One region of the Rhizobium sp. SG570 genome, then DNA from elsewhere that is predicted to be linked to it. Evidence: predicted binding sites of a transcription regulator. Region 1 holds the regulator's gene; each other region holds the start of a gene.
The links. Region 1 encodes PhoB, which activates phosphate uptake and scavenging genes when phosphate is short. Its sites were predicted from a motif close to TGTCATNNANCTGTCAT; they were not measured.
Positions count from the first base shown of each region.

Region 2: FHT28_RS11090 (acetoacetate decarboxylase) is a predicted target of PhoB. The motif match lies at 2,994-3,010, and genes of this name have one in related genera.
Region 3: FHT28_RS22925 (LTA synthase family protein) is a predicted target of PhoB. The motif match lies at 2,621-2,637, and genes of this name have one in related genera.
Region 4: FHT28_RS24810 (DUF2794 domain-containing protein) is a predicted target of PhoB. The motif match lies at 1,521-1,537, and genes of this name have one in related genera.

Region 1 covers NZ_JAAZQI010000017.1:23,171-28,419, reverse strand. Annotated here, with positions in the region: gene FHT28_RS27545 (aspartate aminotransferase family protein) at 1-688, opposite strand, end outside; gene FHT28_RS27540 (GcrA family cell cycle regulator) at 1,113-1,646, shown strand; gene phoB (phosphate regulon transcriptional regulator PhoB) at 1,838-2,521, opposite strand; gene phoU (phosphate signaling complex protein PhoU) at 2,554-3,267, opposite strand; gene pstB (phosphate ABC transporter ATP-binding protein PstB) at 3,319-4,134, opposite strand; gene pstA (phosphate ABC transporter permease PstA) at 4,149-5,249, opposite strand, start outside.
Region 2 covers NZ_JAAZQI010000004.1:254,224-259,472, forward strand. Annotated here, with positions in the region: gene FHT28_RS11075 (LuxR C-terminal-related transcriptional regulator) at 1-800, opposite strand, end outside; gene ppk2 (polyphosphate kinase 2) at 1,073-1,987, opposite strand; gene FHT28_RS11085 (3-hydroxybutyrate dehydrogenase) at 2,075-2,863, opposite strand; gene FHT28_RS11090 (acetoacetate decarboxylase) at 3,071-3,817, shown strand; gene FHT28_RS11095 (patatin-like phospholipase family protein) at 3,853-5,010, shown strand; gene FHT28_RS11100 (metallophosphoesterase) at 5,030-5,249, opposite strand, start outside.
Region 3 covers NZ_JAAZQI010000012.1:66,807-72,055, forward strand. Annotated here, with positions in the region: gene FHT28_RS22920 (DUF1003 domain-containing protein) at 1-519, opposite strand, end outside; gene FHT28_RS22925 (LTA synthase family protein) at 657-2,528, opposite strand; gene FHT28_RS22930 (NAD+ synthase) at 2,775-4,454, shown strand; gene FHT28_RS22935 (TolB family protein) at 4,483-5,249, shown strand, end outside.
Region 4 covers NZ_JAAZQI010000013.1:189,491-194,739, reverse strand. Annotated here, with positions in the region: gene acnA (aconitate hydratase AcnA) at 1-192, shown strand, start outside; gene FHT28_RS24815 (thioredoxin family protein) at 456-1,199, shown strand; gene FHT28_RS24810 (DUF2794 domain-containing protein) at 1,559-1,960, shown strand; gene FHT28_RS24805 (GNAT family N-acetyltransferase) at 2,055-2,612, opposite strand; gene FHT28_RS24800 (Bax inhibitor-1/YccA family protein) at 2,732-3,472, opposite strand; gene FHT28_RS24795 (ABC transporter permease) at 3,669-5,249, opposite strand, start outside.

The DNA of each region.
Region 1 (5,249 bases):
CGAAAAGCTTGCCCGTGCGGCCGACGCCGCACTGTACTTCATCGAGCACCAGGAGCAGACCGTGCTCGTCGCAGATATCGCGGAGACCGCGCAGGAATTCGTTGGTCGCCGGGCGGATACCGCCCTCGCCCTGCACCGGCTCGATCAGGATCGCAGCCGTCGCATCGGTGATTGCGGCACGAACCGCATCAAGATCGCCGAAAGCCACCTGGTCAAAGCCGGGGGCCTTCGGGCCGAAGCCTTCGATATACTTTTCCTGGCCACCGGCAGCGATCGTCGCGATGGTACGACCGTGGAAAGCACCTTCGAAGGTGATGATATGGAACTTCTCGGGATGCCCGTTGGCAAACTGATAGCGCCGCGCCGTCTTGATGGCGCATTCCAGCGCTTCGGCGCCCGAATTGGTAAAGAACACCTTGTCAGCGAATGTGGCTTCCGTCAGCCGCTTCGAGAGCTTCTCCTGACCGGGCACTTCGTAGAGGTTGGACAGGTGCCATACCTTGTCAGCCTGCGCCTTCAGCTCGGCCACGAGATGGGGATGCGCATGACCGAGCGAATTGACTGCCACACCGGCCGCGAAATCGAGGTAGCGTTCGCCATTTTCCGTGATCAGCCAGACGCCCTCGCCTCGCTCGAACCGCAGCGGAGCGCGCATATAGGTGTCATAAAGCGCCGCTGTCTCGGCCATGGCGTATCTCCTCGATCACAACCCTAAGGACCAATCGCTTCCTTTCCATGAAACGGGTCCGAAAAAATCAAAAATGCCGCCTTGCGGCGGCGTGGGCACTATTGATGTTTTGCACCGCGATGTCAACAAAACTGGCGATTTAGCAGGTGCGAGAGAGCGGCCGCGGCCGAACGGGATGCGTTGGCCGGATCATATTGCATAAATGCCACGCCAGGACAGCAAGTTGGGGAAAACCTCGAAATCGATTCCTCAAGATTCCCGCGACTCTTGTCACGGAGTCAGCCTCACACTAGGTTAAAAACCAATTGCTAGACTGCATGCGGCGGAACTAGTCACCACAATTTTAGAGCGTTTCGCGCCTCGATCCTATGCGGGGCAATGGTGAAGGATTCTGCCATCGGAAACGCGACAGCGGAGACAGGGCATGAATTGGACAGACGAACGCGTCGAGAAGCTTAAAAAGCTATGGTCCGAAGGGTTGAGCGCCAGCCAGATCGCGGCGCAGTTGGGCGGTGTCAGCCGTAACGCCGTCATCGGCAAGGTGCACCGCTTGAGCCTGCCGGGCCGAGCGAAGGCGGGCGGCACGGCGACCGCTGCCCGAACGCCGAAGCGCGGCGCCTCGGCGCCCCGCGCATCGAATTATACATCGCGCGTCGCAACCCGCACGGTTACCCGCCAGCAGGGCGCGACCATGCTCAAGGAAGAGATTGAGGTCGATGCGGTCAACGAGATCCAATATCGTCCGGCTGCCAACGTCGTCGTTCCGATCTCTCGGCGCCTCGTCCTGACCGAGCTGACGGAACGCACCTGCAAATGGCCCGTCGGTGACCCGCTGAAGGACGATTTCCACTTCTGCGGCAACGAGAGCCCGGATGCATCGCCCTATTGCGGCTACCATCAGCGCCTGGCCTACCAGCCGGTGCATGAACGGCGTCGGCCAGCTCAACCGCGCGGCTGAGATGCCCCATAGAACAATTCCGGGAAAAGTGCGAAGCGGTTTTCCGTCCGGAATTGCGTAAAAACAATAGCATAGAGCGGTCACGCGAGTCCGTGAAACGCGTAACCGCTCCAGATAAGATAAACGAAACGGGCCGAAAGGCCCGTTTTCTGTTTCCGCCGCTATGTCGACGCCTGAACGGGCGTACCCGCTCAAGCTTCCATGGAGTAACCCGCACCGCGAACGGTGCGGATGACATCCTGCATATTGGAGAAATTGAGCGCCTTGCGCAGGCGGCCGACATGCACGTCGACGGTACGTTCGTCGACATAGATATCGTGTCCCCATACGCCGTCGAGCAGCTGCGAACGCGAGAAGACCCGGCCCGGCGAGGACATCAGGAACTCCAGCAGGCGGAATTCCGTCGGTCCCAGCCGCACTTCGCGGCTCTTGCGGTGAACGCGATGGGTCTCGCGATCCAGCTCGATATCGCCGCAACGCAGTACCGTGGAGAGAACCTCCGGGCGGGCGCGCCGCAGCATCGCCTTGACGCGGGCCATCAGCTCCGGCGTCGAGAACGGCTTGACGACGTAATCGTCCGCGCCGGTGGAAAGACCGCGCACGCGCTCGCTTTCCTCGCCGCGGGCCGTCAGCATGATGATCGGCAGGCGCTCCGTCTCCGGCCGCATACGCAGCCGGCGGCAGAGCTCGATGCCGGATACACCGGGGAGCATCCAGTCAAGGATCAGAAGATCGGGGATGCGCTCCTGGAGACGCAATTCGGCTTCATCGCCTCTGAGGATCGTATCGACCTCGAAGCCCTCAGCCTCGAGATTGTAGCGCAGCAGAACGCTGAGCGCTTCCTCGTCTTCTACAACAGCAACTCTCGGAACCATGCGCCTCTGGTCTCCTTTTCTTCGCTTCCAGATTATTCCGTCACCGCGCCAACGGTGTTGGCGGTATCATCCTTCGGGCGCTCGCCTTCTGGCTGGGCGCCGGTCGCCATGTAATAGATCGTCTCGGCGATGTTGGTGGCATGGTCGCCGATGCGCTCGATGTTCTTGGCGCAGAAGAGAAGATGCGTGCAGGTGGTGATGTTGCGCGGATCTTCCATCATGTAGGTCAGCATCTCGCGGAAGAGCGAGGTGTACATCGCGTCGATTTCCTCGTCGCGCTCTCGGATCGACACAGCCTTGTCCGGCGAACGGGTGGCATAGACGTCAAGCACTTCCTTGAGCTGGCTGAGCGCCAGTTCGGAGAGATGCTCGATGCCGCGGGCAAGCCGCCGCGGAACGCCTGTGCCCTGCACGGCGATGACGCGCTTGGCGGTGTTCTTGCCGAGGTCGCCGACACGCTCCAGATCGGAAGCGATGCGGATCGAGCCCATGATCTCGCGCAGGTCGGCGGCCATCGGCTGCCGGCGGGCGATGGTGACGATCGCCTTGTCGCCGACTTCCCGTTCCGCATGATCGAGAATGACGTCGTCGGAAATGACCTTCTGCGCAAGACTGGTATCGCTTTGGACCAGTGCGCGAACGCTGTCGCTGACCATTTGCTCGGCCAGACCGCCCATTTCCGCAATGCGGCGCGTCAGGAACTTCAGGTCTTCGTCATAGGCAGAGAGAATGTGAGTGGAGACCATTTTTCTATCCTCAAGGTGAACTGTGTGAAAGGAGCCGCGCGCACGGCATCATCAACCAAAACGGCCCATGATGTAATCCTGCGTGCGGAAATCGTCGGGATTGGTGAACATTTTATCGGTATCGTTCTCCTCAACCAGATGGCCGAGATGAAACATTGCGGTGCGTTGCGAAACGCGGGCTGCCTGCTGCATGGAATGCGTCACGATGACGATGGTGAAGTTTTCCCGCAGCTCATGGATCAGATCCTCGACCTTTGCGGTTGCGATGGGGTCGAGCGCCGAACATGGCTCGTCCATCAGGATGACCTCTGGACTGACGGCGACCGCGCGAGCGATGCACAGACGCTGCTGTTGGCCGCCGGACAGGCTCGTGCCGGCATCATAGAGCCGATCCTTGACCTCGCCCCAGAGACCGGCTTTCTGCAGGCTGGTCTCGACGATATGCTCGAGATCGGCTTTCGAGCTGTGCAGGCCATGGATGCGTGGTCCGTAGGCGACGTTCTCGTAGATCGACTTCGGAAACGGGTTGGGCTTCTGGAAGACCATGCCGACGCGCGCGCGCAGCTCCACGACATCGATGCTGTTGTCATAAACATCCTGATCGTCGAGCGTGATCTTGCCGGTGATGCGGCAGGTCTCGATCGTGTCGTTCATGCGGTTGAGGCAACGCAGGAAAGTGGACTTGCCGCAGCCGGAAGGACCGATCAGCGCCGTGACCGTATTGGCGCGAATGTTCAGGTTGACATCGAAGAGCGCGCGCTTGTCGCCGTAAAAGACCGAGACGTCCTGGCCGATCATCTTATAGGGGATCGTCATCATCTTCTTGGCTAATGCTCTTTCGCCCGCGGCTTCCGTCATCATGTTCATTTGGTCGCCCTCCCCTACCAGCGCCGTTCGAAGCGGCGCCGCAGCAGGATCGCGCCGATATTCATCGCAACGAGGAAGAAGAGCAGCACGATAATCGCTCCGGAGGTCCTCTCGACGAAGGCCCGCTCCGCTTCGCTCGCCCACATGTAGATCTGCACCGGCAGCGCCGTCGAAGGATCGAGCGGCGAGGCCGGATAGTTGGCGACGAAGGCGACCATGCCGATCAGAAGCAGCGGCGCCGTCTCGCCGAGCGCATGCGCCAGCCCGAGGATGGTGCCCGTGAGGATGCCCGGCATGGCGAGCGGGAGCACATGATGGAAGACCATCTGCATGCGCGACGCGCCGAGGCCGAGTGCCGCGCTGCGGATCGATGGTGGTACCGCCCGCAGTGCCGAGCGCGTGGCGATGATGATCATCGGCAGCGTCATCAGGCTGAGCACCAGCCCGCCGACCAGCGAGGCAGAGCGCGGCAGCCCCATCATGTTGATGAACACCGAAAGGCCGAGCAGGCCGTAGACGATGGAGGGCACCGCCGCGAGATTGTTGATGTTGACCTCGATCAGATCCGTCAGCCGGTTTTTTGGCGCGAATTCCTCCAGATAGATCGAAGCGGCGACACCGACGGGCAAGGCGAGCGCGAGGACGGTCAGCATCAGATAGAGCGAGCCGATCAGCGCGACGCCGAGGCCCGCTGCCTCGGGGCGGCTCGAGTTGCCCGAGAGGAAGAGACCGCTGTTGAAAGCTTCGTGCAGCGCGCCGCTGGCTGTCAGCTGCTTCATCCAGCCGAGCTGCCGATCGGAAACCTTGCGATCCTTCTCGTCGGCCGCCAGGTCGATCTGCCCCTTGTTGGCGGAGTCGATATTGGCGCTCGCAAGGAACGTCACATTCCCAGTCGTTCCGATGATCGAGGGATCGGCCATGATCTTGTTGCGCAGTGCAATCCGCGCACTGTCCGACACCATTGTCGTGGCCTCGCGCACGAGTACGCGATCGGAAGGATCGATGCCCAAGGCCTTCACCAGCGCATCGCGCATGAGGACCGGGTAGTTGGCTGATATCAGCACCTTCGGATCGCTGGCGCGCTTGCCGGTGGGGTCGATGACTTTCTCGGTGAA
Region 2 (5,249 bases), on a different contig from region 1:
CGCGCTCCCCCTTCCAACACCGCCTCGAGCAGACCACGATTGAAGGCAGGCAAGGCGGCGGTCTCGATCAGAAACAGACGGATGTCCTCAGGCAAATGTTCAAACACCTGCTCCGAGAGATAGGAGCCCATGTCGGCACTCCCGCCGTCGAACGAGGCCAGAATGGAATAACCTTCGTCCGCTTCCGAAACCAGCAGGCTCACCATCTGCAGCGCCACGGCCCAGCCCTCCGTCCGGCGATTGAAGGAGCCGACCTGCTCTTCGGTCAGATGGATACCCTTGCCGGCAAAGAATTCCCGCGCCTCGGAATCGGAAAAGCCGAGTTCGGCAATACCAAACTGCTTGAATTCGCCGCTGAGCCGCAACGCAGAAAGGGGAAAGCGCGGCGGGCTGCGGGTCACCAGCACCAGTTTGACGTGGCTGAGCGAGGGATCGGCGAGGATCTTCGCCATCAGCGCCTCGGTCGCATCCGTCTGAGCGAAATGATAATCGTCGAGGAAGACGATGACGGGGCCCTCGAGCTTGCGCAGGCGCGTCGCAAGAACGGAAAGAAGCGCGCTTGCCGGCAGATTGCCGGCGTCGCCGCCGTCCTCGGCCAGAAGCGGCTCCAGCGCATCGATGAGGGCAAGAAGAAAGGTGGCCTGATCCATATGCTCGGCATCAAGCGAGGCCCAGCAGAGACTGACACCTTCCTCCTTCAGCAGCTCGTACCATTGCGCCGCAAGCGAGGTCTTGCCGTAACCGGCAGGCGCCACGATGGTCGTCAGCCGACGCAGTCCGGCGCGCTGAAGCTGCCGCAACAGATCGCCGCGCTTGATGGTTTGCTGTCCGCTTGTTGGAGGAGCAAATCGGTTCTGTCCACTCATGGGGCGCGATGATGCGGACTTGGCAGGCTCTTGGCAAGTCAAGCTAAACCTCGTCTCTTAGTTGTCCCCTGTGGGGCAAATCTGGAAACGATTTCAGTCATTGCGCATGCTTCGAGGAAGACGACCGACAGAGATCGGTCTCGCTTACCACACAGCGGGCTTCGATGGCGGACCCGCCGAAACGGGACCGTCATCGCTTCATCGTATCAATAGATCTCCGGCACGTACATTTCCAGCGGCACCGGCGTGCGATGATAGTCGGCATTGCGCATGCGCTCGGGCAGGATGATTTCCGGCTTCGGCACATTTTCATAGGGGATCTGGGTGAGGAGATGCGCGATGCAGTTGAGGCGCGCCTTCTTCTTGTCGACGGCGTGCACGACCCACCACGGCGCTTCCGGAATGTGAGTACGTTCCAGCATCTCTTCCTTGGCCTTGGTATATTCCTCCCAGTGCACGCGGCTCTGGAGGTCCATCGGCGACAGTTTCCATTGTTTCAGCGGATCCTGAATGCGCATGCCGAAACGGAATTCCTGCTCCTCGTCGGTGATCGAGAACCAGTATTTGATGAGGATGATGCCAGAGCGCACCAGCATGCGCTCGAAATCGGGAACAGAGCGGAAAAATTCTTCGAGCTCCTCCGATGTGCAGAAACCCATGACGCGCTCGACGCCGGCGCGGTTATACCAGCTGCGGTCGAACAGCACCATTTCGCCGGCGGTCGGCAGATGGGCCGTGTAGCGCTGGAAATACCATTGATGACGCTCGCGCTCCGACGGCGCCGGCAGCGCGACCACGCGGCAGACGCGCGGATTGAGGCGCTGCGTGACCCGCTTGATGGCGCCGCCCTTGCCGGCGGAATCGCGGCCCTCGAACAGCACGACAACCTTCAGCTTCTTGTATTGCACCCAGTCCTGCAGGCGCACGAGTTCGTGCTGGAGGCGAAAGAGCTCGCGGAAATAGATCCTGCGGTCGAGCGAGGGGCCGGTCTCGTCACCCATCCCCTCGGCAACCAGCTCGTCCAGGCGATCTTCCTCGAGCTGCATCTCCAGTTCTTCGTCGAAGCTATCGACAATCTCGTCCTTGATGCGGTTGAGCCGATCCTGGGTCTCTTCGGTCATTGCGCGCTTCCTGCTCTGTTTTCCTATTGATGTTGAAATATTCGACCGGAAGGAGCCAGCGCGCTCGCGCTCACTCAAGTCGCGGTATTACTCGGCAGTCCAGCCGCCATCGACGGAAAGCGTCGTGCCGGTGATCTGCTTGGCCGCGTCGCTGCACAGAAATACGGCGACAGCGGCAATTTCATCCACGGTGACGAATTCCTTCGTCGGTTGGGCGGCGAGCAGCACGTCGTGCTTGACCTGCTCTTCCGTCATGTTGCGTGCCTTCATCGTCTCTGGGATCTGCTTTTCGACCAGCGGCGTCCAGACGTAACCCGGCGCGATCGCATTGACGGTGACGCCATCCTGCGCAGCTTCCAAGGCGATCGTCTTGGTCAGGCCGGTGATCCCGTGCTTGGCCGATACATAGGCCGACTTGAAAGGCGAGGCGACCAGCGCATGCGCCGAGGACGTGTTGATGATGCGGCCCCACTTGCGGGCCTTCATGCCGGGAATGGCGGCCTTGATCGCATAGAAGGCGGCCAGAAGATTGATGCGGATGATCGCTTCCCATTTGTCATCCGGGAATTCCTCGATCGGGGCGACAAACTGGATGCCGGCATTGTTGACGAGAACATCGAGGCTGCCGAAGGCTTTCTCGGCATCGCGCACCATTGAGGTCACTTCCTCGCCGTTCATCATGTTGGCGCCGGAATAGCGGCACTTCACGCCGAAATCGGCTTCGATCGCTGCGCGTTCCCTCTCGATCGCGTCGGCATCGCCGAGACCGTTGATCGTAACGTTCGCACCTTCGGCGGCAAAGGCGCGCGCAATCGCAAGCCCGATGCCGCTCGTCGAACCAGTGACCAGCGCATTCTTCGAAGTCAACGAACCCATAATGCAACTCCCGCAATCTCTATGACATGGTTGAGCAAATGGAAAATGCCGAGATGAGCGCACACTGCCAGTGTCATATGTCGCTTTGATAACAGATCCGACGGCCAGTCGGCGGCAACTATCCGGCAACTGACATTTCACTGTCATGCAACCATGCAAGTTTTCGCCGCTGCGCCCGGCGGTTTTCTCCAACTGTGGAAAAATGCGATGAAGGTCGAAGACATTCTGAAGCATGCCTATGCGATGCCGTTGACCAATCCTTCCTATCCTCCCGGACCCTATCGGTTCTTCAATCGCGAATACATCATCATAACCTATCGCACCACGCGCGAGGCACTGCAGGCCGTGGTGCCGGAGCCGCTCGAAATCGACGAGCCGCTGGTGAAATACGAATTCATCCGCATGCCCGACTCCACCGGCTTCGGCGACTATACGGAGACCGGGCAGGTCATCCCGGTCAGATATCGGGGCCAGGCTGGCGGCTACGTCCATTCCATGTATCTGGACGACGATGCGCCGATCACCGGCGGCCGCGAGATCTGGGGCTTCCCGAAGAAACTCGCCAATCCAAAGATCGTCAACGAAGGCGAGGTCATCGTCGGCACGCTGCATTACGGCAGCGTGCTGTGCGCGACGGGAACGATGGGCTACAAGCACAAGCCGGTAGAGCAGGCACCGTTGCTTGCCGCTCTGTCCGAGCCCAATTTCCTGATCAAGATCGTGCCGCATGTCGACGCCAGGCCGCGCATCTGCGAGCTCGTGCGCTACTACCTGACCGATATCACCATCAAGGAAGCCTGGACCTCGCCCGCCGCCCTCGATCTCAGGCCGCATGTGATGGCGGACGTGGCGCGGCTGCCGGTTCTGGAAGTGGTCTCGGCCGTCCATTTCACCGCGGATCTGACGCTCGGGCTCGGCGAAGTCGTTCACGACTATCTCGCCGAGCGCAGGTAACAAAGCCTTACCTTTCCCTTTGCTGGAGATGCACCGTGCTCGAACGAAACGCCAAAGCCGCAGTGCCGACGATCCCCGAAATTGCCGCGCAGTATGATCGTGTCGCCCTGGTATTTCAGGGCGGCGGCGCACTCGGTGCCTATCAGGCTGGCGTCTACCAGGCTCTGGCGGAGGCGGGATGCGAGCCAACATGGCTTTCCGGCGTGTCCATCGGCGCCGTCAACGCGGCCATCATCGCCGGCAACGAGCCGCGCCACCGCCTGCAGCGCCTCGAACAGTTCTGGCAGATCATTTCCGGCCGCAAGATCTGGGCCTACACGCCGGAAGGCGACGTCTTCCGCGACATCCGCAACCGCACCAGCTCATGGATGACCATGACGATGGGGCAGCCCGGCTTCTTCAAGCCGCGCTTCCCCAATCCATGGCTCGAACTGCCGGGCGCAGAGGGCGCTACAAGCTTCTATGATTCCGCCGAACTGAAGAAAACGCTGGAGATGCTGATCGATTTCGACGTGCTGAACGACGGCAAGAAGCGCTTCAGCGTCGGCGCGGTCAATGTCAGGACGGGCAACTTCGTCTATTTCGACACCGACAATCTGCGCATCGAACCGGAACACATCATGGCGAGCGGCGCGCTGCCGCCCGCCTTGCCGGCCGTCCGCATAGAAGGTGAATATTATTGGGACGGCGGCATCGTCTCCAATACTCCGCTGCAATATCTGCTCGACCAGGAGGAGGATCGCAGCTCGCTGGTATTCCAGGTCGATCTGTTCAGCGCGCGCGGCGTGTTGCCGCGCAGCATGCCGGACGTGCTGTCGCGCCACAAGGACATCATGTATTCAAGCCGCACCCGGCAGAACACCGACAATTTCAAGCGTATCCACGGGCTGAAGATGAAGCTGCTCGGCGCTCTGAAGCGCGTCCCGAAGGACCAGCTGACCCCGGAAGAGGAAGAGTTGATCATCGACTATTCCGATGCCGGCGTCGTCAACATCGTCCACCTGATCTATCAGCACAAGAACTACGAGGGCCACGCCAAGGACTATGAATTCTCCGGCACCTCGATGCGCGAACATTGGGACATGGGCCTCGAGGACACCAAGCGCACACTGCGCCATACCGAATGGCTGCTGCCGCCCCTCAGCGACGACGCCGTTGCGATCCACGACCTGCATCGCGAAGACCCGGTCTGAGACGGCACCGTTTTGGTGCCTATGCGCTCGTGAGCATCACGACTTCCGTTCTGATCCGGGCGTCATCGATTTCCACGATCCGATAGCCGAACGCGTCGGTATCCACCCGAAGCGGGTCGGAATGCCTAATGATTTGATAGGAAACAGCCGGCGTGGCGAACTGGCTGATATTCGCTTGGCGGACCTCGTCTATCATGTGGTAATGACCGCAAAATACCGATAGCTCGCAATCGGTGCGG
Region 3 (5,249 bases), on a different contig from region 1:
CGTCACCAGCTTGCTCAGCTTGGCGATTTCCTCCTTGACCACAGAAAGCTCCGTCAGCACCTGCATGTCGATTTTCTGGTGCAGCGAGAGGACTTCGAGTTCAGCCTTGAGATTGACCTCATAGTCCTTGGCTGCTTCGAAGCGATCCCGTTCGGTCTGGCGGTTCTGGGACATCATGATGATCGGCGCCTGGATGGCGGCGATCATGGAGAGGACGAGGTTGAGGAAGATGAAAGGGTAGGGATCGAAGGCGCGGGTGAGGAGTACGATGGTGTTGACGACGCACCAGAAGACCAGGAACAGCAGGAAGCAGACGATGAAGGCCCAGGAGCCTCCAACACGGGCGATGCCGTCGGCGAGGCGTTCGCCATAGGACGCATTGGCGGAGAAGGCCGCGTTGATATCGGTCGAGACGATCTTGCGCTCATGCGCTTTCTTGAGCACGCGCTTTTCTGTCTCGCCCAGCTCTTCGGCCGTCTTGTCGAAATGCTGGTGGACGAAATTTGGCAGATTGTACATGAGGATACTCCGGGGGCTTGATCGTCTTTGAGCGCCAAGTATTCGACTGCCCAACGAAAATGCAACGCGAAAAGGGTTGCAGCATGGTGGATCGAATCCAACCTTGCGTGTTCGGCTCGACCATTGTGTTCGATCCGCTAACTCCCTTGGCTGATCAGCCAGCTATGCGACGGGAAGAAGCGGTCCAATCCGTATTCCCGTCCGAACATGATGTCGTGCTGCAGATGGCGATAGTCGCGCACCGTCGGATCGAGGTGCTGCTCGTTGCGCGCCCAGTCCGGGAAAGTCTCGTTGTCGCGCGTCGCGAGCTGATAACGGTCGACGATGGTGTATTTCTTCTGCACGCGGCCGAGGAAGCCGGTGTAGAAGGGATGCTCATATCCGGCTGTTTTCAACACGTGATAGGGCAGTTGCGACGGGCTGATCGTGCCGACATCCTTGCGTACGCCATTCTTGCTCGACCAGATGACCAGCGGCGTTTCGTGCTCCTGTTTCATGACGTCGAGCGGTGCCTTTCGCGTCGCCACCTGCTGGGGCATGTAGCCGGTGTTCGGATAGGCGCTGCCGAGCGGCGGCAGGTGATCGCCCCAGAGGACGATGATGGTTTCACGGTCACGCTTTTCAGCCCAATCCATCAGCATCTTCAGACTGTCATCGGATTCCCGAACGCCCTGCGCATAGGTGGCGAGCGTTGCACGATCGTCGTCGTTCAGGTTGCCGGTGATATCGACGGTATTCTGTGCAAAGCGATTGGGTTCGTAAGGGCCATGTCCCTGGAGAGTGACAGCGAAGAAGAAGAATGGCTGATCGGCTTCGTCTCCCTCGCGCATGATTTCCTTCATCAGGGAATCGTCGGCGGCGAACATGCCGCGCCTCTCCATCGGCGGCAGGGTTTCATCGGTGTGGAACTCCTCGAAGCCGAAAGCCTTGTAGACTTCGTTGCGATTCCAGAACCAGCCGCTGAAGGGGTGGAGCGCGCGTGCCGCATAGCCTTCGCCGCGGAAGAAGGTGGCAAGCGACGGCATGGGCCGGCGCACATATTGCTGATAGGGTATGCTGCCATAGGGCAGGAAGGCATTGGAAAAGCCCGTCAGCGCCTCGAATTCGACATTGGCGGTCATGCCGCCGAACTCAGGCGAAAAGACGTAACCGGATTGTCTGGAGCGGATCGTCGGCATCGGATCGGGCGTAAAGGCGACATTGGACAGCCGGGTCGGATCCCAGAGGGATTCGCTCATCAGCATGATGACGTCAGGCTTCTCGCGCGGACCGGAGAGATAGCCGTAGTTTCTCGCCGGAATGGCATCGATCGCATCCGGTCCGTAGCCCGCCGGGGATTTGACATCGGCCATCGGCAGGTTGAGCGAGAAGGCGATGACGAAGCCGTTGTAGCTGTAGTTTTCCTTCTGATCCCAGACGATCGGGATGATGCGCAGTTTCTCACGGATGGAGGAATATTGCGTCGGGTCCATCTGCGAAACGAACAGCGCCGCAAGCGGCAGGCATACCGACAGCCTGATCATGCGCGCCTTTTGCGATAGCGCGGCGGCGTGTTGCCAAGCATGGCGCCACAGAAAGGCGAGGGCGGCGAGGGACGCAATGACGCCGATGGCGAGTGCCGCGGCGGTCCACGGCCGATCGCGCACCATCACAGGCATCAATTCCATGATCTGCCGTGCAAACAGGAAATCAGACGGATAGAGCGGATCGGAGAGATAGTTCTGCTTCTGGCTGGAGATGAACGCCGGAACCAACAGCAGCGGTGCGACGATCAAGACCGATAGATGCGCTCGGCCGAGAGCCGCATCCAAAATGAGCATAGTCAGCATGACGATGCCGATGGTGGTGAAGCCGGGGCGAGACGGAGAAAAGAGATAGGACGGGACGGTCGAAAACTCACCGCGCACAATCCATTCGACGGCAATGACGATCGACAGTGCGAGCAGCAAGGTCAGAGTAAGGCTCAGAACTTGGCGCAGGACGGCTGATTTCTGCCTCGCTGCGCCGATTTTCTGGAAAAGAACGAGCCTGCCCGCCAAAGCGGAACCAATGACCAGATCGACCAAGGGTTTCTCCGAATGCTATAGGGTATTCATATAATTGTCACGTTTCTGTCATGAATTCTGGATGAACCGCAAGGCTGACCTGGTAGTTTTCCGGGTAAAAATACCGCCTATGCGCGTAGTGCGATCTTTGATACCTGCAGGTGAACGAAGGCGGTTGCGGAAGAAGAATGCCATCGCTAAATGTATGGCATGACAGAGCAAGGCCCGATCACTCAGACCATCCGTATCGCCGTCGCGCAGCTCAATCCGACGGTCGGCGACGTTTCCGGCAATCTGGCCAAGGCGCGCGAAGCGCGGGCCGAGGCGGCGCGCGAAGGCGCGCAGCTCCTGATGTTGACGGAATTGTTCATTTCCGGCTATCCGCCGGAGGATCTGGTGCTGAAGCCGGCCTTCATCCGCGCCTGCTGGAAAGCCGTTGAAAGTCTCGCTGCCGATACCGCCGATGGCGGGCCAGGCGTCGTCGTCGGTGTCCCACGGCAGGACGACACCGGCCGCTACAATTCCGTGGCCGTGCTAGATGGCGGTAAAGTCATCTTCATCAGGGACAAGGTCGATTTGCCGAACTACGGCGAGTTCGACGAGAAGCGGGTTTTCGACGAAGGGACCATCGCGGGGCCTGTCAATTTTCGCGGCGTCCGCCTTGGCATACCGATTTGCGAGGAGATCTGGAACGATCTCGGCATCTGCGAAACGCTGGCCGAGAGCGGTGCGGAAATCCTGCTGGTTCCGAATGGTTCGCCTTACTATCGTGGCAAGGTCGATGTCCGTCACCAGGTCGCATTGCGGCAGGTGATCGAGTCAGGTTTACCGCTCATTTTCGCCGCCCAGGTTGGCGGCCAGGACGAACTTGTTTTCGATGGCGCGAGCTTCGGCTTCAATGCCGACAAGACCCTGGCGTTCCAGATGAGCCAGTTCGAGACCGCGCTGGCAGTCACCACCTGGAAGAAGAATGGCGACGTCTGGCATTGCGCCGAAGGACCGATGGCGCATATTCCGGAAGGCGAGGAGGCCGATTACCGCGCCTGCCTGCTGGGCTTCCGCGACTACGTGAACAAGAACGGCTTCAAGTCGGTCGTGCTCGGCCTGTCCGGCGGTATCGACTCGGCGATCTGCGCGGCGATTGCGGTGGATGCGCTCGGAGAGGAGCGCGTACGCACCGTCATGCTGCCCTATCGCTATACCTCAGAGGATTCTTTGAAGGATGCGGCGGATTGCGCCAAGGCGCTCGGCTGCCGCTACGATATCGTGCCGATCGAGGATCCTGTCACCGGCTTCACGACGGCCTTGTCCGATCTGTTCGAAGGTACGGAAAGCGGCATCACCGAGGAAAATCTGCAGAGCCGTGCCCGCGGTACCATCCTGATGGCGATCTCCAACAAATTTGGCTCGATGGTGGTGACGACGGGCAACAAGTCGGAAATGTCCGTTGGATATGCCACGCTCTATGGCGACATGAACGGTGGCTTCAATCCCATCAAGGATCTCTACAAGATGCAGGTCTATGCGTTGTCGCGCTGGCGCAACCTGCATGTGCCGCCGGGCGCGCTCGGCCCTTCAGGCGAGGTGATCCCCTACAACATCATCGACAAGGCGCCTTCGGCTGAACTGAGGCCGAACCAGACAGACCAGGATTCGCTTCCGCCCTATCCGGTGCTCGACGATATCCTCGAATGCCTGGTGGAAAAGGAAATGTCGGTCGAAGAGATCGTGGCGCGCGGACATGATGTCGCGACAGTGCATCGTATCGAGCATCTGCTTTATCTCGCCGAGTACAAGCGCCGCCAGTCGGCTCCGGGCGTGAAGATCACCAAGAAGAATTTTGGTCGTGATCGCCGCTATCCGATCACCAACCGGTTCCGCGATCGCTGATCGCAACGCCGGCGTTAAAGGGGAAAGTATGCGCAGCTCGGTCGAGATCTACAATATCCGCACGGGTGCGAACCGGGTGGTCTTCCAGACGGACCAGCTGATCGAGGCGCCGAACTATTCGCCTGACGGACGCTATTTGCTGCTGAACGGCGACGGTCTGCTTTACCGGCTGCCGTTGGGTGGCGTTGGCAAGATCGTTCGCGTCGATACCGGCTTCGCCACGCAGTGCAACAACGATCATGGGATTTCTCCCGACGGATCGCTGATCGCGATTTCCGACAAGACGGAGCATGGCAAATCCTGCATCTATGTGCTGCCGGCCGAAGGCGGCACGCCTAGGCAGGTCACGACCAACCTGCCGTCCTATTGGCACGGCTGGTCACCCGACGGGCAGCGCTTCTCCTATTGCGGCATCCGCGACAACGTCTTCGATATCTACACGATCTCGATCGACGGCGGTGAAGAGACGCGGCTGACGCATGGCGAGGGCCGCAACGATGGCCCGGATTTTTCGGCCGATGGGCAATGGATCTATTTCAACTCCAGCCGCACCGGTCTCATGCAGATCTGGCGCATTCATCCCGACGGCACGGGGTTGCAGCAACTGACCGATGATAATTATGGCAATTGGTTTGCCCATCCATCTCCCAGGAACGACAAGGTCGTGCTGATCTCCTACGATCCTGAAGTCTTCGACCATCCGCGCGATCTGAATGTGCGGATGCGGTTGATGGATATGGATGGCGGCGATCTCACGACGCTGTTCGAACTCTTCGGCGGACAAGGAAGCATCAA
Region 4 (5,249 bases), on a different contig from region 1:
GGCGACGAGATCGTCTCGATCGAGGGCCTGGAACATATCAAGCCGCGCGAGCGCAAGATCGCCAAGATCACCTATGGCGACGGCACGGTTCGCGATATCCCGATCATCTGCCGTATCGATACGCTGGATGAGATCATCTACGTCAACAATGGCGGCATCTTGCAGACCGTTCTGCGCGATCTCGCTGCCTGATAGGCCTGATAGGCTTTGAAGCCATGATTGCATGCCGCCGGGGAAGTTTCCCGGCGTCGTCTTTTTTCACGCTGATGTGTACGAGACGCGCGTTGTCGGGCCTTTGCCTCACCCCATCGTGACTTTGCGTCATCGCGCTAAACTATTATCTCTTGTTTCAGATTTTTCGGGCTTGATACGGACTTGGTTGCCCCAGGGAGCGTGAGCGGTTTCGAGGTCTGCACGGGCAGACACTCTCGAATTTGAGAAAGAGGTACAAGGGAATGCGCCTTCGATTTTCGGTTCCACTTCTGGCAGGCATCGCGCTGGCAAGTTCGCTGCATGCGCAGGAGGCTGCGAAGATCAAGGGCGTGGTCGAGCTTTTCACCGCGCAGGGCTGCGCCTCCTGTCCGCCCGCCGATGCGGCGTTCCGCAAGCTGATCCGCCAGGGCGACGTTGTGGCGCTCGCCTATCATGTCGACTACTGGAACTATCTCGGCTGGAGCGACACCATGGCGTCCAAGGACAATACGGCGCGCCAATATGCCTATGCCCGCGCGCTGGGCCGGAGCGGGGTCTATACCCCCCAGGCCGTCGTCAATGGCCGGGATCATATGAATGGTGCCGACCTCGGCGCAATCAATGTCAAGCTTGATGACTTCCAGCGTGGAGGCGAAGGGCTGATCGTGCCGGTGAATGCCGCCATGAAGGGCGACGAGCTCGAGATCAAGATCGGTGCTGGCCAGGGCAAGGCCAATGTGGTCGTCGTCTATTTCGACAAGGAACAGATGGTGGCTCCGAAGGGCGGCGAAAACAACGGCCAGCAGATTGCCTATATGCATGCGGTCTCCGATGTCGAAACCGTGGGCATGTGGGATGGCAAGGCCATGAACATCGTCTTGCCCGCCAATGTGCTTGATAAAGCCGGTAGGAAAGGGCTTGCCGTTCTCCTGCAGGCTTCGACGCCTTCGGGTGATCCGGCCGCCATCATCGGGGCAACTGTCTTGACGATCGGCTCGGACGGCTGAGTGGCTTTTCCCACATCAGCCTGAAAGCTCTCCGTTTCGGCTAGCGCCGAAAAGGCCCCTATTTTGGCTGCCGCCAAAAAGGTCCCTATTTTGGCTGCCGCCAAAAAGGGGAGGTGCCCGGCGAGGACGCATTCGGGGCTGGGGTTTAATCGATGCGCCCCGGCCGGGCCGTTTGGCGCGGCGGCGCCAAACGGCTGACTATAATTCTTGTAAATTGGGCGTCGTTTTGACTGAAATGCGGCGCTGCCAAGATGCTTTCTCGCGCCGAAAAGAAATTGTGAGCGGCCAGGTGTCTTGCAATTTGAAGCGGCTGAGGCAAACTGTCATTCTCCTGTCATGAGATAGCCCTTGGGGGATTGATGACTGATCAGCCGGATTTGCGACATAGCGAAAGCCGCTCCGTCGATACCACCACCTCCGTCGTTGTTGATCTCAGGGAATACAAACAGAGCAGGGATCCGATACCGGTGACCTTTCATCGCCGGGAGCTCGACGCCATTTTGTGGATCTACGGCCGCATGGTCGGCGAAGGCGAGTGGCGGGACTACGCAATCGATCATCTCAAGGACAAGGCGGTTTTCTCCGTCTTCAAACGCTCCGGCGAGATGCCGCTCTTCCGTATCGAAAAGAACCCGAAGCTGGCCGCCAAGCAGGGCGCCTTCTCGGTGGTCAGCACCAGCGGCATGATCCTGAAACGCGGGCATGACCTGAGCCAGGTGCTGAAGGTTTTCGACAAGCAGCTGAAGCTGGTGGAGAAGTAGTTTCCCTGAATTGACGGTGGGTATGAGGATAGTGCGGCCCCCCTCTGTCCCGAAGTGACCGAGGGGGTATCAGAGGCTCGGCATACGGGTAATGCTACCCGCCGAACAACGTCCCAGGATAAACCGACGGATCCGGATCGGTATCCGCACCATCGCCCAACGCCTTTTGCATCAGCATGGTATCCAGCCATCGGCCGTGCTTGTAGCCGGTGCCTTTCAGCAACCCTACCTCGGTGAAGCCTGCGGCGCGATGCACGGCGACGGAGGCCGGATGTGCTCCGCCGATGACGGCGATCATCTGGCGGAAGCCGAGCGTCTGGCAGCTCTCCACCAAGGCGTCCAGCAGCAGCCTCCCGACGCCCCGCCCGCGGGCTTCCGGGGCAAGATAGATCGAATCCTCCACCATCCAGCGATAGGCCGGCCGCGTGCGGAACGCCGAGGCATAGGCATAGCCGAGGAATGCGCCGCCCTCGTCTTCGGCGACGATGTAGGGATAGCCCTTCTCCCGGATTGCCTGAAAGCGGTCTGCCATCTCCTCATCGCTCGGCGGCGTGATCTCGTAGCTCGCCGTGCCGTTCAGGACGGAATCGAGGTAGATGGCGGTGATTTGCGGGAGGTCGTCTGGAGTTGCGCTGCGAAGGCTGACGGACATGTGCTTCTATTGCCTGATCTGGGATTTTGAACGTCGATATCAAATCGCAGAGCCGGCAGCCAGGCAAATAAAAAAGGCGGCCGAAGCCGCCTTTCCGATGAGTTGTTCAAACCGTGCAATTAGCGGCGGTTGCCCATGAACTGCAGCAGGAACATGAACAGGTTGATGAAGTCCAGGTAGAGCGACAGGGCGCCCATGATGGCCTTGCGGCCGGCCACGGTCGCATCGTCGGCGGTGTAGTACATTTCCTTGATCCGCTGCGTATCGTAGGCGGTGAGGCCTGCGAAGATCAGCACGCCGATCACGGAGATCGCGAACTGCAAGGCGGACGAAGCCAGGAAGATGTTGACGAGGGAGGCGATGATCAGGCCGAAGAGACCCATCATCATGAACGAGCCCATCGCAGAGAGATCACGCTTCGTCGTGTAGCCGAAGAGCGACAGCGCGCCGAAGGAGGCGGCGGTCACGAAGAAGGTCTGCACCACGCTCTGGCCGGTGTAGATAATGAAGATCGACGACAGCGACAGGCCCACCAGCGCGGCATAGACCCAGAAGGTCGTCGTCGCGGCGGCTACGCTCATGCGGTTGATCCTGAAGCTCAGGAAGAAGACCATTGCCAGCGGAGCGAAGATCACCACCCACTTCAGCGGGCTCAGATAGATCGCCTGACCGAAGGTCGTGATCTGTCCATTGGCGAAAGCGAGGGTGAAGGAGAGATAGGCGGCAACACCCGTGATCGCCAGACCCAGCGCCATCAGGTTATAGACCTTGAGCATGTAAGCTCGAAGGCCTTCGTCTATCATCGCACCGGATTGCGCACCGCTCTGCGCCCGGTTTTGGTAGTTGCGAAAGTCAGCCATGTTTTCCTCTTTTAAGCTCCGATGTGAGTACGGTGTCGGGCCTTCCAGGCCCAGGCGCCGCTGCGGAGCTCCAGCATGCCTCCACAGAATATGAGGCTTTCATGCCTTATACACAAGGGTCTAGCTGTCGGCGCCGTGTTAAATCGGCGTAATATCGGGCGGCTTTCGCGGCGTTCGGTTAATCCGCGAAGACGATTCACAGTTCGCGCAGAACGGGCGCCGCCTTCTGGCCGAGGATGCGCCAGGTGCCGATCAGACCGATGCCGACCGTCAGCACCAGGGCGATGATGAGCGTGGAGAAAGCGACATCGGGCATGAAGGTCGAGGGCAGGTGCATGATGCGGCTGACGATGTACCAGGCGGAGACGGAGCCGGCGATCAGCGCGAAGACGGCGGTTGCCGAACCGAGGATCAGATATTCGTAGCTGAAGGCACGGATCAACATTGCCCGCGTCGCGCCGAGCGTCTTGAGGATGACCGCATCATGGGTGCGGGCGCGATTGCCGGCGGCAAGCGCGCCGGCGAGCACCAGCACTGACGCGATAAGCGCGACCGAGGCGGCGGCGCGGATGGCGGTGGCGAGCTGTCCCACAAGCGTATTGACGACATCGAGGGCATCCTTGACGCGGACGCTGGTGATGGTCGGATAGGCGTTGGTGACTTTCCTCAGGATCGCCGCCTCCTGCGCCGAGGTGGCGGAGGCATCGGTCAGGGTTGCCAGCCACGCATGCGGGGCTCCCTTGAAAGTGTTGGGCGAGAAGATCATCACGAAGTTGATCGACAGCGACTGCCATTGCACCTTGCGGAAGCTGGCGATCTTTGCCGTCACGTTGCGGCCGAGGACATTGACGGTCACCTTGTCGCCGATCTTCAAGCCGAGCGCCTTGCCTTCATCGTTGGAAAAGGAGACCAGCGGCTCGCCGCTATAATCCTTGTCCCACCACTGCCCTTCGGCAAGGGCGGCGTTTTCGGGCAAGGTCTCGGCATAGGTGATGCCGCGGTCGCCGCGCAACACCCAATGTCCGGCCGCCGGCACCTTCATTTTCGTGACATCCTCGCCGTTGAAGGCGACGATCCGGCCGCGCAGCATCGGCGCCTCGACGAGCTTGCCCTTGGGGTCCTCGTTGAGGACGATCTTGCGGAAGCCCTCAAGTTCCGGTCCCTGTATGTCGACAAAGAAGAAATTCGGCGCCTTTTCGCTCATGCGTCCGGTCAGCTCGTGGCGCATGTTGCCGTCGATCAACGTCAGGGTCACCAGAAGCGCCAGGCCGAGGCCGAGCGACAGCACGACGGAACCCGTGAGCGCGCCGGGCCGGTGGATATTGCCGATCGCAAGCCGCAGGGCCGGCGAGCGCACACGCGGGCTGCGGCGGGCGAGCCAGGAGAGGAGTGCGGCGACCACGCGCAGCACGACGAAGGCGGCGGCGATGGAGACGACGAAGACGATGGCGATGAAGCGATCATAGGCGGTGACGATCGCGAGAGCCGCAAGAGCCGCCATCAGCACGCCGGCGGCGAGCAGATAGGGCCAGCCGGGCAGGCGGCGCGCTTCAAAGCCCTGTTCGCGGAAAAGTGCCGTCGCCGGCACCTCGCGGGCGTGGCCGAGCGGCGGAATGGCAAAGGCAAGCGTCGTCAGCAGGCCGAAGAGGGCCGCCAGCATCATGGGGCCGGGATAGAGCCGCGGTGCAGTCGATATGGGTAGGAATTCCGCCATGAATTGCGAGGCGACCAGCGGCGCGATGGCGCCGAGGACCAAGCCGACGGCAACACCGGCGAG